One region of the Lacrimispora sp. genome, then DNA from elsewhere that is predicted to be linked to it. Evidence: riboswitches for the same ligand, from Rfam matches in the RefSeq annotation. Region 1 holds a riboswitch; each other region holds the start of a gene.
The links. A riboswitch is a leader RNA that binds a small molecule or an ion and turns the genes downstream of it on or off. The one in region 1 is predicted to bind thiamine pyrophosphate.
Positions count from the first base shown of each region.

Region 2: another riboswitch for thiamine pyrophosphate. It lies ahead of ACLTWA_RS09215 (thiamine-binding protein); the one in region 1 lies ahead of thiT (energy-coupled thiamine transporter ThiT).
Region 3: another riboswitch for thiamine pyrophosphate. It lies ahead of thiC (phosphomethylpyrimidine synthase ThiC); the one in region 1 lies ahead of thiT (energy-coupled thiamine transporter ThiT).

Region 1 covers NZ_JBKVXF010000001.1:1,565,184-1,569,385, reverse strand. Annotated here, with positions in the region: gene ACLTWA_RS07495 (MarR family winged helix-turn-helix transcriptional regulator) at 1-71, shown strand, start outside; gene ACLTWA_RS07490 (MFS transporter) at 74-1,504, shown strand; gene thiT (energy-coupled thiamine transporter ThiT) at 1,599-2,273, opposite strand; TPP riboswitch at 2,300-2,398, opposite strand; gene ACLTWA_RS07480 (DMT family transporter) at 2,534-2,959, shown strand; gene ACLTWA_RS07475 (helix-hairpin-helix domain-containing protein) at 3,063-3,746, shown strand; gene ACLTWA_RS07470 (response regulator transcription factor) at 3,768-4,202, shown strand, end outside.
Region 2 covers NZ_JBKVXF010000002.1:219,986-224,187, forward strand. Annotated here, with positions in the region: gene ACLTWA_RS09210 (heavy metal translocating P-type ATPase) at 1-1,285, shown strand, start outside; TPP riboswitch at 1,331-1,442, shown strand; gene ACLTWA_RS09215 (thiamine-binding protein) at 1,502-1,798, shown strand; gene ACLTWA_RS09220 (ABC transporter permease) at 1,767-2,552, shown strand; gene ACLTWA_RS09225 (ABC transporter substrate-binding protein) at 2,568-3,578, shown strand; gene ACLTWA_RS09230 (ABC transporter ATP-binding protein) at 3,596-4,202, shown strand, end outside.
Region 3 covers NZ_JBKVXF010000008.1:84,999-89,200, forward strand. Annotated here, with positions in the region: gene ACLTWA_RS19410 (phosphoribosylanthranilate isomerase) at 1-505, shown strand, start outside; gene trpB (tryptophan synthase subunit beta) at 451-1,635, shown strand; gene trpA (tryptophan synthase subunit alpha) at 1,628-2,407, shown strand; TPP riboswitch at 2,445-2,553, shown strand; gene thiC (phosphomethylpyrimidine synthase ThiC) at 2,653-3,960, shown strand; gene thiW (energy coupling factor transporter S component ThiW) at 4,051-4,202, shown strand, end outside.

The DNA.
Region 1 (4,202 bases):
TACGGATGCTGGATATTGTTTTACAGGAAGCAAAGCGTCTTCGGGGCGTACAGAAAGAGGAATGGAGATAAATATGGAACAGACAAACGAAAATGTATATAATAACCGAATGCTGATTTTGCTGAATGTGGTTTTGCTTACCTTTATGGCAACGCTGGACAGCAGTATTGTCAATGTGGCCCTGCCACAGATGTCCCGGCTTCTTTCCGTCAGTTCAGAAGCGATTGCCTGGGTAGTGACGGTTTATCTGCTGGTGGTGGTAGGAACCATACTGATTTTCGGACGCCTGGGTGATATCTTTGGAAAGACCCGTATATTCCTGTACGGCGTTCTCATATTCACCCTTGGCTCTTTATTATGCGGGATATCCCATACTTTTCTCCAGCTGATTGTGTCCCGCGGAATACAGGCACTTGGAGCGGCGGCGGCCATGGGAACCAACCAGGGAATCATCACCCAGGTCTTTCCCGTTCATGAAAGGGGCAAAGCCCTTGGCATATCCGGTACCTCTGTGGCACTGGGCTCCATGGCAGGTCCGCCTTTAGGGGGATTCATCATTCACTCCTTTGCCTGGGAATATATTTTTTTAATTAACGTGCCGATTGGAATTTTCGTGTTTATTTTGGGAATGAAAATACTTCCTGTTACAAAAAAGAGTACAGCAGAACCTTTTGACGTAAAGGGCGCCATCCTGTTTTGTATATCCATTGCGTCTTTGTTCCTGTCAATGATCCTTGGGAAAAATTATGGCTATGGAAATCCGGTGATTGTGGGAGGAATGGTTTTATTTGCGGGTTCCTTTCTCCTGTTTTTATTGCTGGAGAAAAAAACAGAGATCCCCCTTCTGCCTTTGAAGCTGTTTCAGAACAGTCTGTTCTCCATCAGTATTTTTTGCGCCTTTCTCTCCTTTGTGGCAATCAGCAGTTCCACCATCATCCTGCCGTTCTATCTGCAGAATACTCTTAAGTATTCTCCGGCAGTGACAGGGATCATCTTAATGGTATCTCCGGTTATCCTGGCTGTGGTAGCGCCGGTAAGCGGTCATCTATCCGATAAGATCGGATCTGAGATTCTGACCTTTTTCGGTCTGATTCTTACGGGAACCGGTCTGGGGCTGATGTCAACCCTGACGGAGACATCAGATATAAAGTTCCTCATCGGATATCTGGCCATTATGTCCGTTGGGAACGGATTGTTCCAATCTCCCAACAACTCCCTTACCATGTCAACGGCCCCAAAAAACATGCTGGGAATCTGCGGCAGCGTCAATGCCCTGATCAGGAATCTGGGAATGATCAGCGGGGTGTCCTTTGCAGTTTTAATTCTTTACAGCCGGATGAGTGCTAAGATCGGCTATGAAGTGACCAATTACATTGAGGGGCGGGATGATATTTTTATCTATGGAATGAAAGGCGTATATGTGATTGCTGCCCTGATCTGCGGCCTGGGTGCCCTTTTTACGGCAATCCGTTTATACGGGAGGAAAATAAAAAAGACTCTGTGATATTTTGGCAGCAGGATTTATAAGTTTTCTGGAATAAAAACAGCCGCTTACACGCTGAGATTCAACAGATCACAGCGGTAAGCGGCTATTGGTTTTACACTTCGTTGACAGCCTGGCGTTTCACCTGTCCGATGGCTTTCCAGACAGGAGGCATATATAAGATGATGACTGTCAGTATTAATTCCGGAATAATATATGTGGCGTTGTAACCCAGGGTATAAAGCAGGGCGTTGGTGCCTTCCGGTGTATAAGAGGCAAAAAACACATAACCGGAAATCACATGAAATGCATACCGTCCCAGCACGCCTGTGATGTAACCGATAACCAGACCATGCTTTTTATTGGAAAACAGGCCCGATAGTCCCAGGGCACCGAAGGCCAGCGGATAATCAAGCAATACCTGTACCGGAGCATAGATATAAGGTCCCATAATAAACTGCAGGATCCCATAGGCGACACCGGTCATGATTCCGGTCTTTAATCCATACACATAACCGATCAGGCAGATGAACATCATGGAAAACAAGGTGATGGAGCCGCCGTAAGGAAGAGAGGCAAATTTAATAAAGGAAGTCACCAGAGACAGTGCCATGGCTCCTCCGCAATAGACCATTTGCCTGGTCTTTTGTGAACTTGTTTTGTCATGGGATTTTGAAAAGAACTGAAATCCGAAAAAAACGGCTGCCAGCAGCAGGAGCACAGCAAGGTATCCTGCAGGCTTTAATATGTATTCTGCATCTTCGGCAGAATACGTTAGAAAATAAGACATTTCGATTCCTCCTTCTTTGGCGCAGGAGGGGACTACTATAGCTTCCTTCCGCCGGTATTATCCGGTTCAAGTAGTGAGGGTCAGGTTCTTACCAGTCTCAGCCCAAGGCTCCCCTAGCGTGTAAAAATGTTGTGATTTTGCTGTGAGTATAGCGCAAATGCAAAAGGTTGTCAAGTCGTGTTAAATGATAATATCTGCATAAAAAAGCAAATAAAGCACAACCTAGGATATAGAAGAAAAATGGACAATGGAGGTACTTTATGACTGGCTTTGTGATCGCTCTGATTTCCGGGGCACTTATGAGCATTCAGGGAGTTTTAAATACAGGAGTCACCAAACAGACCAGCATGTGGGTGTCTACTGGATGGGTGCAGCTGACTGCGTTTTTGACCTGCATCATCTTATGGTATTTTTCAGGCCGGGAAAATATATCAGGTCTTTTTGATGTACAGCCAAGGTATATGCTGCTGGGAGGAATTATCGGAGCATTTATCACTTATACCGTAGTGAAAAGCATGGGGACCCTGGGACCGGCAAAGGCAGCTCTTGTCATCGTGGTTTCACAGATTCTGGTGGCTTACGGAGTAGAGGTGTTTGGATTATTCGGTGTGGAAAAGGTTGGATTTGAATGGAAAAAACTCATCGGTGCTGTCGTTGCAATCATCGGAATCATGATATTTAATTAATTTGGAAATAGTGCTTGTATTTACTTATTTCTTTCGGTAGAATAGTAACATAGGCTGAAGATGGTATCCTTTTTTTCCATTATTTTGTAATAGGAGGGATATCATGAAGTACCAGAAAGCGAAGATTGCGGTCATCGTTTTATGTGTTTTTGTTTCGGGTATATGTTACAGTTACAGCAGAATTCAAAAAAGCCGGACAGCGGTAGATGCGTTGCCGGAGATTACTGTATTGGAAAATATATCTGCCGGCACCCGTTTTTCCATGGAAGAATCACCGGCAGAACAGAATTCTGATTCTCCGGGATCCCATGAGAACGATGACCAGGGCAGCGGTTTTGGAAGCACAGAAGATGTTTCGTTGCTGCCTTGTTATGTACATATCTGCGGGGAAGTGGTCTCTCCCGGTGTTTACGAGCTTCCTGAGGAAAGCAGAGTCTTTCAGGCAGTGGAAAAGGCGGGAGGATTCACTCCGGATGCAGCCGCAGAAAGCCTTAATATGGCAGAGCGGATCAGGGATGGCATGAAGATCGTAGTGTTAAGCAGGGAAGAAGCCCGTTTGGCAAAAGGAAATCCGGCGGATTTTTCCCAGGGAAAATCACAGGTAAATCTTAATACTGCCGCCAAAGAAGAACTGATGACTCTTAAGGGCATTGGAGAATCCAGGGCAGAGGATATCATAAGATACCGGGACAGCCACGGAGGCTTTAAAAGGATTGAGGACATTATGAAGGTGTCCGGGATCAAAGATGCAGCATTTCAAAAGATAAAAGATGATATAACGGTTTAACATAGAAGACAGAGGTGTGATATGGCAAGTGTTTTAGTAGTTGATGATGAAAAACTGATTGTGAAGGGGATGAGGTTCAGCCTGGAACAGGATGGCATGGAAGTAGACTGTGCGTATGACGGAGAGGAAGCCATTGGTCTGGCAAAGCAGAAGGAATATGATGTGGTGCTTCTTGATGTCATGCTTCCAAAGTTTGACGGCTATGAAGTGTGCCAGGCGATCCGGGAATTTTCCGAGATGCCGATTATCATGCTGACAGCCAAGGGCAATGATATGGATAAGATTCTGGGTCTGGAATACGGAGCGGATGATTACATTACCAAACCTTTCAACATTCTTGAAGTTAAGGCAAGGATCAAGGCAATCATGCGCCGGAATGCCAAAAAGGGCAGACGGGAGCGTCAGGAGGAGAGCCGTCTGGTCACAGCAGGAGATTTAAAACTTGACCGGGACAGC
Region 2 (4,202 bases), on a different contig from region 1:
TGTGGTGGAGGAAGGCGAGCTTGTCATTGCGGTCCGGGAAGTATCCGGTTCCACCCGGTTTGAAAAGATTGTTACTATGATAGAAGAGTCAGAGAAACTAAAGTCTTCCCTGGAAAGCAAGGCCGGACATCTGGCAGACCGTCTGGTCCCTTATACTCTTTTAGGGACCGGTCTGACCTGGCTGATCACCAGAAATGTAACCAGAGCCCTTTCTGTTCTTATGGTGGATTTTTCCTGTGCCTTAAAACTTGCCATGCCTGTTTCTGTGCTTTCTGCTATTCGTGAAGCCAGTCTGTATCACATGACCGTAAAAGGCGGCAAGTACCTGGAAGCAGTGGCTGATGCGACGGTGGTGGTTTTTGATAAGACAGGAACCCTTACAAAGGCCAAACCAACGGTAAAGGAAGTGGTAACGTTCGGCAGGGAAAGCAAGGAAGAAATGCTTAGAATTGCAGCCTGTCTGGAGGAACATTTCCCCCATTCCATGGCAAAGGCTGTGGTAAATGCTGCCAGGGAAATGGGGTTAGAGCATGAGGAAATGCATTCTAAGGTGGATTATATCGTGGCCCATGGCATTGCTTCTTCTATTGAGGGGAGAAAGGTGGTCATTGGCAGCTATCATTTCGTATTTGAGGATGAAGCATGTACGGTTGACCAGGCTTATCAGGAAGCGTTTCATCAGCTTCCCTCAGACTGCAGCCATCTCTACCTTGCCATGGACCAGAAGCTGGCAGCTGTGATCTGTGTGGAAGATCCTCTTCGGGAAGAGGCCGGAGCTGTAATCAATTCCCTGAAAAAGGCAGGGATTTGCAAGGTGGTCATGATGACCGGAGACAGCGAACGGACGGCCAGTGCAGTAGCAGCCAGGGTTGGTGTGGATGAATATTACTCGGAGGTCCTGCCGGAGCAGAAGGCACGTTTCATTGAGCAGGAGAAAGCGGCAGGCAACGCAGTCATTATGGTGGGAGACGGAATCAATGATTCCCCGGCCCTGTCAGCCGCAGATGTGGGAATTGCCATCAGTGACGGGGCGGAGATAGCAAGAGAGATTGCAGATATTACCATTGCTGCGGACAATCTCTATGAGATTGTCACCTTAAAGCTGTTGAGTGACAGCCTGATGAAACGGATCCACAGCAACTACCGGAATATTGTCGGAATCAATACCAGCCTGATTCTTTTGGGGGTAACAGGGATCATATCTCCAACGACTTCTGCCCTTTTACACAATCTGTCGACGCTTGGAATCAGTCTTTTAGGGATGCAGAACCTGTTAGAGGAGTGAATGGAGCAGCTTGACTTTCCTGCTGGTTCGATGTATACTTGCAATGAAAATAAAAAGGGGTGCTGGAAGAAGTCCGGCTGAGATAAAACAGTATTGTTTTGAACCCTGTAACCTGATCTGGATAATGCCAGCGTAGGAGACTTTAAGGCACAGCCTGTAGACCCGCCCGGATATCCGGACGGGTTTTCTGTATTTAAGAAAAGGAGAGAATAATATATGAATGCAAGCGTAGCGATTCAATCACTTCCGGAGGCAGCAAATGATGAGGAATTGATCCGTATTGTAGATCAGGTCATCGATTATATCAAAAGCACCGGACTTAATTATTATGTGGGACCCTTTGAGACAGCCATAGAGGGAGATTATGACGAACTGATGGATATCGTAAAGGAATGCCAGCATATAGCCATTCGTGCAGGCGCTCCCTCTGTGGCCGCTTATATTAAAGTTACTTACCGGCCGGAAGGAGAGGTATTAACGATTGAGAAGAAAGTCACAAAGCATCACCAATAAGCTGTGGTCATGTTCTGCGGTATTGGGGGTTCTTTTCTTATGGCAGGGGATATCTTCCTTTGGACTGGTGGGGTCTTATCTGCTGCCATCGCCTATAAGCGTGGGGAATGCATTTATAACCGAATTCCCGGCACTCATGGAGCATGCGAAGATAACGCTGACAGAGGCATTTACAGGACTTTTTCTGGGTGTGGCCACCGGTTTTTTCATTGCCGTATTGATGGATCATTTTAACGGACTATACCGGGCATTTTATCCTCTGATTGTTTTGACCCAGACCATACCTGCGGTGGCCCTGGCTCCGCTTCTGGTATTATGGTTCGGGTATGAGATGACACCAAAGGTAATTCTAATTGTATTGACCACATTTTTCCCTGTCACCATTGGCCTCTTAAACGGCTTTCAATCCGCAGATCCGGATGCTGTGAATCTTTTAAGGTCCATGGGGGCCGGAACCATCGGCATATTCCGTTACATCAAGCTGCCGGGAGCCATGGGGCATTTTTTTTCCAGCCTTCGCATCTCTGCTTCCTATGCCGTGGTGGGGGCGGTTATCTCCGAATGGCTGGGAGGCTTTGGGGGACTGGGGGTATATATGACCCGGGTAAGGAAAGCCTATGCCTTTGATAAAATGTTTGCAGTTATTTTTCTTATATCCGTAATCAGTCTGCTGCTTATGAAAGGGGTGGACATGCTCGCAAAAAAATGTATGCCGTGGGATAACCATAAAAGGCAGTTTTCAAATACGCCCTAAACTTTGGAGGAAAGAATGAAAAGAACAGGTTTGGCAATTTTAATTGCAGCGGCTTTTACCGCATCACTGACCGGATGCCAGAAGCTTGAAAAACAGGCAGCAGAAACAAAAACAGAAGAGTTAAAAAAGGTTACCTTTGTCCTTGACTGGACGCCTAACACCAATCATACCGGCCTTTATGTGGCACAGGAAAAGGGATATTTCAAAGAAGCAGGACTTTCCGTGGAGATCGTCCAGCCGCCGGAGGATGGAGCAGAAGTGCTGGTCGCTTCAGGAAAAGCGGACTTTGGCATGTCTTTCCAGGACACCATGGCACCGGCTCTGGCAGGGGATCAGGCACTTCCCATCACAGCAGTGGCTGCGGTGATCCAGCATAATTCCTCCGGAATCATATCCCGAAAAGGGGAAGGCATGGCATCGCCCAAAGGGATGGAAGGAAAAAAATATGCGACCTGGGACAATCCGGTGGAGAAAGCCATGATCAAAGACGTGGTAGAGGCCGATGGAGGCGACTTCTCAAAGATTGAGATGATTCCAAGTACAGTGACCGATGAAGTTTCTGCTCTGAAAACAAAATCCGTGGACGCCATATGGATCTTTTATGCCTGGGCCGGCATAAAGATGGAACAGGAAGGCCTGGATACGGACTATTTTGCATTTGCAGATTTAAACCCTGTATTTGATTATTACACACCTGTCATTATCTCCGGCAATGACTTTTTAAAGAATGATCCTGAGACGGCAAGAGCCTTCCTTGGTGCATTAAGCAGGGGATATGAAGATGCAGTAAATAATCCGGAGGAAGCGGCAGGGATTTTACTTAAGGCAGCACCGGAGCTTGATGAAGCCCTTGTAATGGAAAGTCAGAAATATCTGGCGGACAAATATCAGGATGATGTGGATGTCTGGGGATATATCGATCCGGAGCGTTGGAACCGGTTCTATAACTGGCTCAATGAAAATGGGCTTTCAAAAGCTGAGATTCCGGAAAATACCGGTTTTTCAAACGATTATCTGCCCCAGTAAAAGGTTAGGAGGAGCCAATGGTACAATTAAAGGCGGAAGGCATAAAAAAGTCCTTTGACGGAAGAACCGTACTGGAGGGAGTTTCTCTGAATCTTCGGGAAGGGGAACTGGTTTCGCTTCTCGGTGCCAGCGGCGGCGGAAAGACCACGCTGTTTCAGATTCTTGCGGGTCTTAGCCTGCCTGACGAAGGGCATGTATATATAAATGAAGAAGAAGTCACCGGCAAGCCGGGAAAGATCAGCTACATGCTGCAAAAGGATTTGCTCCTTCCATACCGCACGGTGGAAGATAATGTTGCCCTGCCGCTGCTGCTGTCAGGAATGAAAAAAGCAGAAGCCAGAAAAAAAGCTTCCGGGTATTTTGAGATGTTTGGTCTAGAGGGGACGGAGAAAAAATATCCCTCCCAGCTTTCCGGCGGCATGCGGCAGAGGGCGGCCCTTTTAAGGACTTATTTATTTTCCAGGCCCATTGCTCTTCTTGATGAACCATTTTCTGCTATTGACATGCTGACCAGGCATACCATGCATGAATGGTACTTAAAAGTGATGGAAGAGATCCGGCTTTCCACTCTGTTTATTACTCATGATATAGACGAAGCGGTTCTACTCTCTGACCGGATCTGTA
Region 3 (4,202 bases), on a different contig from region 1:
GGGCGTCTTTGTAAACAGTCCCATAGAAGAGATTATACCTCTTATCAGGGATCACACCATTGGACTAATACAGCTTCATGGAGATGAAGATGAGGAATATATAAAAGCCTTAAAAAAACATCCGGACTTTCAGGCACCCATTATAAAGGCTGTAAGAGTCCGTTCCAAAGAAGATATCTTGCAGGCCAATGAATGTTCTGCCGACTTTCTGCTCTTTGATACTTATTCCAAAGACTCCTACGGCGGAAGCGGCAGAGCCTTTGACTGGACCATGATCCCAGATATCAAAAAGCCATGGTTTTTGGCGGGAGGTCTTGGGGCCTCCAACATAAAAGAAGCAATGAAAACCAATGCCTTCTGTCTGGATTTAAGCAGCAGCGTGGAAACAGAAGGCCTTAAGGACCCTGTAAAAATAAAAGAAATCATACAAATCGTAAGGAGTGAAAATCAATGGGAAAAGGAAGATTTGGACAGCACGGCGGACAGTTTATCCCCGAAACGCTGATGAACGCAGTGGCAGAGCTGGAGGCGGCTTATGAAACTTACAGCCACGACGAAGCCTTTTTATCAGAGCTTAAGTCTCTGCATGAAACCTATACCGGAAGGCCTTCTCTGCTTTATTATGCCCAGCAGATGACAAAGGATTTAAACGGTGCAAAAATTTATTTAAAGCGGGAGGATTTAAACCATACCGGCTCCCATAAAATCAACAATGCGCTGGGGCAGGTCCTTCTTGCAAAAAGAATGGGAAAGACCCGGGTTATTGCGGAAACAGGCGCCGGGCAGCATGGAGTGGCCACTGCTACTGCCGCTGCTTTGATGGGAATGGAATGCGAAATCTTTATGGGAGAAGAAGATACGGAGCGGCAGGCTTTGAATGTGTTCCGCATGGAGCTTTTAGGCGCCACCGTCCACCCGGTAAAAAGCGGGACCAGGACCTTAAAGGATGCTGTCAATGAAACCCTTCGGGAATGGACCAACCGGGTGGAAGATACCCACTATGTGCTGGGCTCTGTTATGGGCCCTCACCCCTTTCCCACCATTGTAAGGGATTTTCAGAGCATCATCGGAAAAGAGGTCCGCACCCAGATTTTAAAAGAGGAGGGCAGGCTTCCGGATCTGTTGATCGCCTGTGTGGGCGGCGGCAGCAATGCCATGGGACTTTTTTATGAGTTTCTGGAGGAGCCTTCCGTAAAGCTGGTAGGCTGTGAAGCGGCAGGACACGGAATCCATACGGATAAGAATGCCGCAACCTTAGCCACCGGCACACTTGGCATTTTTCACGGAATGAAATCCTATTTCTGCCAGGATGAGTACGGCCAGATCGCTCCCGTATATTCTATTTCCGCAGGTCTTGATTATCCGGGGGTGGGGCCGGAGCACGCAGCACTTTTTGACTCCGGCCGCGCACAATACGTTCCGGTAACGGATCAGGAAGCAGTGGATGCCTTTGAATACTTATCCAGAAAAGAAGGAATCATTCCGGCCATTGAAAGCGCCCATGCAATCGCTTATGCCAGAAAAGTGGCTCCTTCCATGGGAAAAGATCAAATTATTGTTATCAATCTATCCGGGCGGGGCGACAAGGATGTGGCTGCCATCGCCCGTTACAAGGGGGTCGAAATCTATGAGTAGGACATCAAAAGCATTTTCAAAGGGGAAAGCCTTTATCCCATTTATCACCGCAGGAGATCCGGATCTTGCCATTACCGAACAGCTGATTCCCGCCATGGCAGAAGCCGGGGCTGATCTAATCGAAATCGGGATCCCATTTTCTGACCCGGTGGCGGAAGGCATCGTCATCCAGGAAGCAGATATGCGTGCGCTCTCAGCCGGCACCACCACGGACAAAATCTTTGAATCCGTCAGGAGAATCCGTCAAAAGACTGATGTTCCTCTTGCCTTTATGACCTACTTAAATCCGGTTTTCGTATATGGAAGTGAACGGTTTGTGAAAAATATGGCAGAGTGCAGCATCGATGCTCTCATTGTTCCTGATATGCCTTTTGAAGAAAAAGGGGAGCTTTTGCCCCTGTGCCGCAAATACGGAATTGATTTGATATCTCTCATCGCTCCTACTTCAAAGGAACGTATCCGGACCATTGCATCGGAGGCAGAAGGCTTTGTATACTGCGTTTCCTCCATGGGCGTAACCGGTGTGAGAAAGGAAATAAACACCAATCTGGAAGAGATGGTTACTCTGGTGAAAGAGACAAAAAATATCCCCTGCGCCATTGGATTTGGTATCTCCACGCCGGAGCAGGCAAGAGAGATGAGCCAGGTGGCAGACGGTGTAATCGTGGGCAGCGCCATTGTAAAGCTGGCGGCAAGATACGGAACCGGCTGTGTGGAACCCATCTGCAGCTATGTGAAGGAAATGAAAGAGGCCATCACAGATATTACCTGATTTTATTCTTGACAACCGTCTAACCCGGTGCTACACTAATGCCACAAGAGGGAGCTCGTAAGCGGGCTGAGAGGAAGTAATCAAACTTCGACCTTTATAACCTGATTTGGGTAATGCCAACGTAGGGATTTATACGAGACGGATGTATTTTCCGAGCCTGTACCTGTTGGTATGGGCTCTTTTTTTGTAATTTTCTAAAAAAAGCCCTCGTATATCCCTCCGGATAACAAAAGGAGGATTAAAAAATGAATTACACCACACAAATGGATGCAGCAAGAAAAGGCATTCTGACAAAGGAATTACTGGCGGTCGCTAAAAAAGAGCAATGGGAACCGGAAAAGCTTCAAAAGCTGGTTGCAGAAGGGAAGGTTGCCATCCCTGCAAACAAACATCATACCTGCTTAAATCCAAATGGAATCGGCTCCATGCTGAAAACCAAGATCAACGTAAACCTTGGCACTTCCAGAGATTTAAATGACCTTAATATGGAACTTGAAAAAGTCAACGATGCCGTTGCCATGGGCGCGGAATCCATTATGGATCTAAGTTCTTACGGCGACACCAGAAAATTCCGCAAAAAGCTGACCGGCGAATGCCCTGCCATCATCGGAACCGTTCCCATCTACGATGCCGTTGTTTATTACCACAAGGCATTGGGGGAAATCACGGCAGAAGAATGGATTCAGATTGTGGAAATGCATGCCAAAGACGGTGTGGATTTTATGACTATACATGTGGGGATCAACAAAGAGACTGCAAAAAGATTTAAAAATGCCAGGCGTCTGACCAACATTGTTTCCAGGGGAGGCTCCATTATCTTTGCATGGATGGAGATGACCGGACAGGAAAATCCCTTCTACGAGCATTACGACCGGATTCTGGAAATCTGTGCAGAACACGATGTGACCTTAAGTCTGGGAGATGCCTGCCGTCCCGGCTGCATTGAAGATGCCTCCGATATATCCCAGATCGAGGAGTTAGTCACTCTGGGAGAACTGACCCGCCGCGCCTGGGAGAAACATGTACAGGTCATTATCGAAGGCCCTGGCCATATGCCTCTGGACCAGATCGCCGCCAACATGAAGATCCAGCAGACCATCTGCAAAGGTGCTCCCTTCTATGTTCTTGGACCTTTGGTCACCGATATCGCTCCTGGCTACGACCATATCACTTCTGCCATCGGAGGAGCGGTTGCAGCCGCCGCAGGCGCTTCCTTTCTCTGCTATGTGACCCCTGCAGAGCATTTGAGACTGCCGGATGCCAATGACGTTAAGGAAGGAATCATTTCCGCCCGTATTGCTGCTCATGCCGCAGATATTGCCAAGGGCATCAAAGGGGCAAAGGACTGGGATCACCAGATGAGTGACGCAAGAAAACGTCTGGATTGGGAAGCCATGTTTGAGCTTGCCATTGACCCGGAAAAAGCCAGACGGTACCGGGAAACATCAAAACCGGAAAAAGAAGACACCTGTTCCATGTGCGGCAACTTCTGCGCCATGAAAAATATGAACCGGATTCTTAATGGAGAAATGATCACCATCTTTGACGAATGATATATTGTTTGAATTATCAAAACAGGAGGAATTATCGTGAATGATCAGTCACAAGCAACAATACATAGGGACTCTCAGGAAAACCAGAGAATCAAGATCAAAAAGCTGGCAGTCAGCGGTATGCTGGTAGCCTTTACGGTTGCACTCTCCGGCTTTTCCATTCCCATAGGGGCCTCCAGGTGTTTCCCCATACAGCATCTGGTCAATGTAATCGCAGGCGTATTTTTAGGCCCGGTTTACGG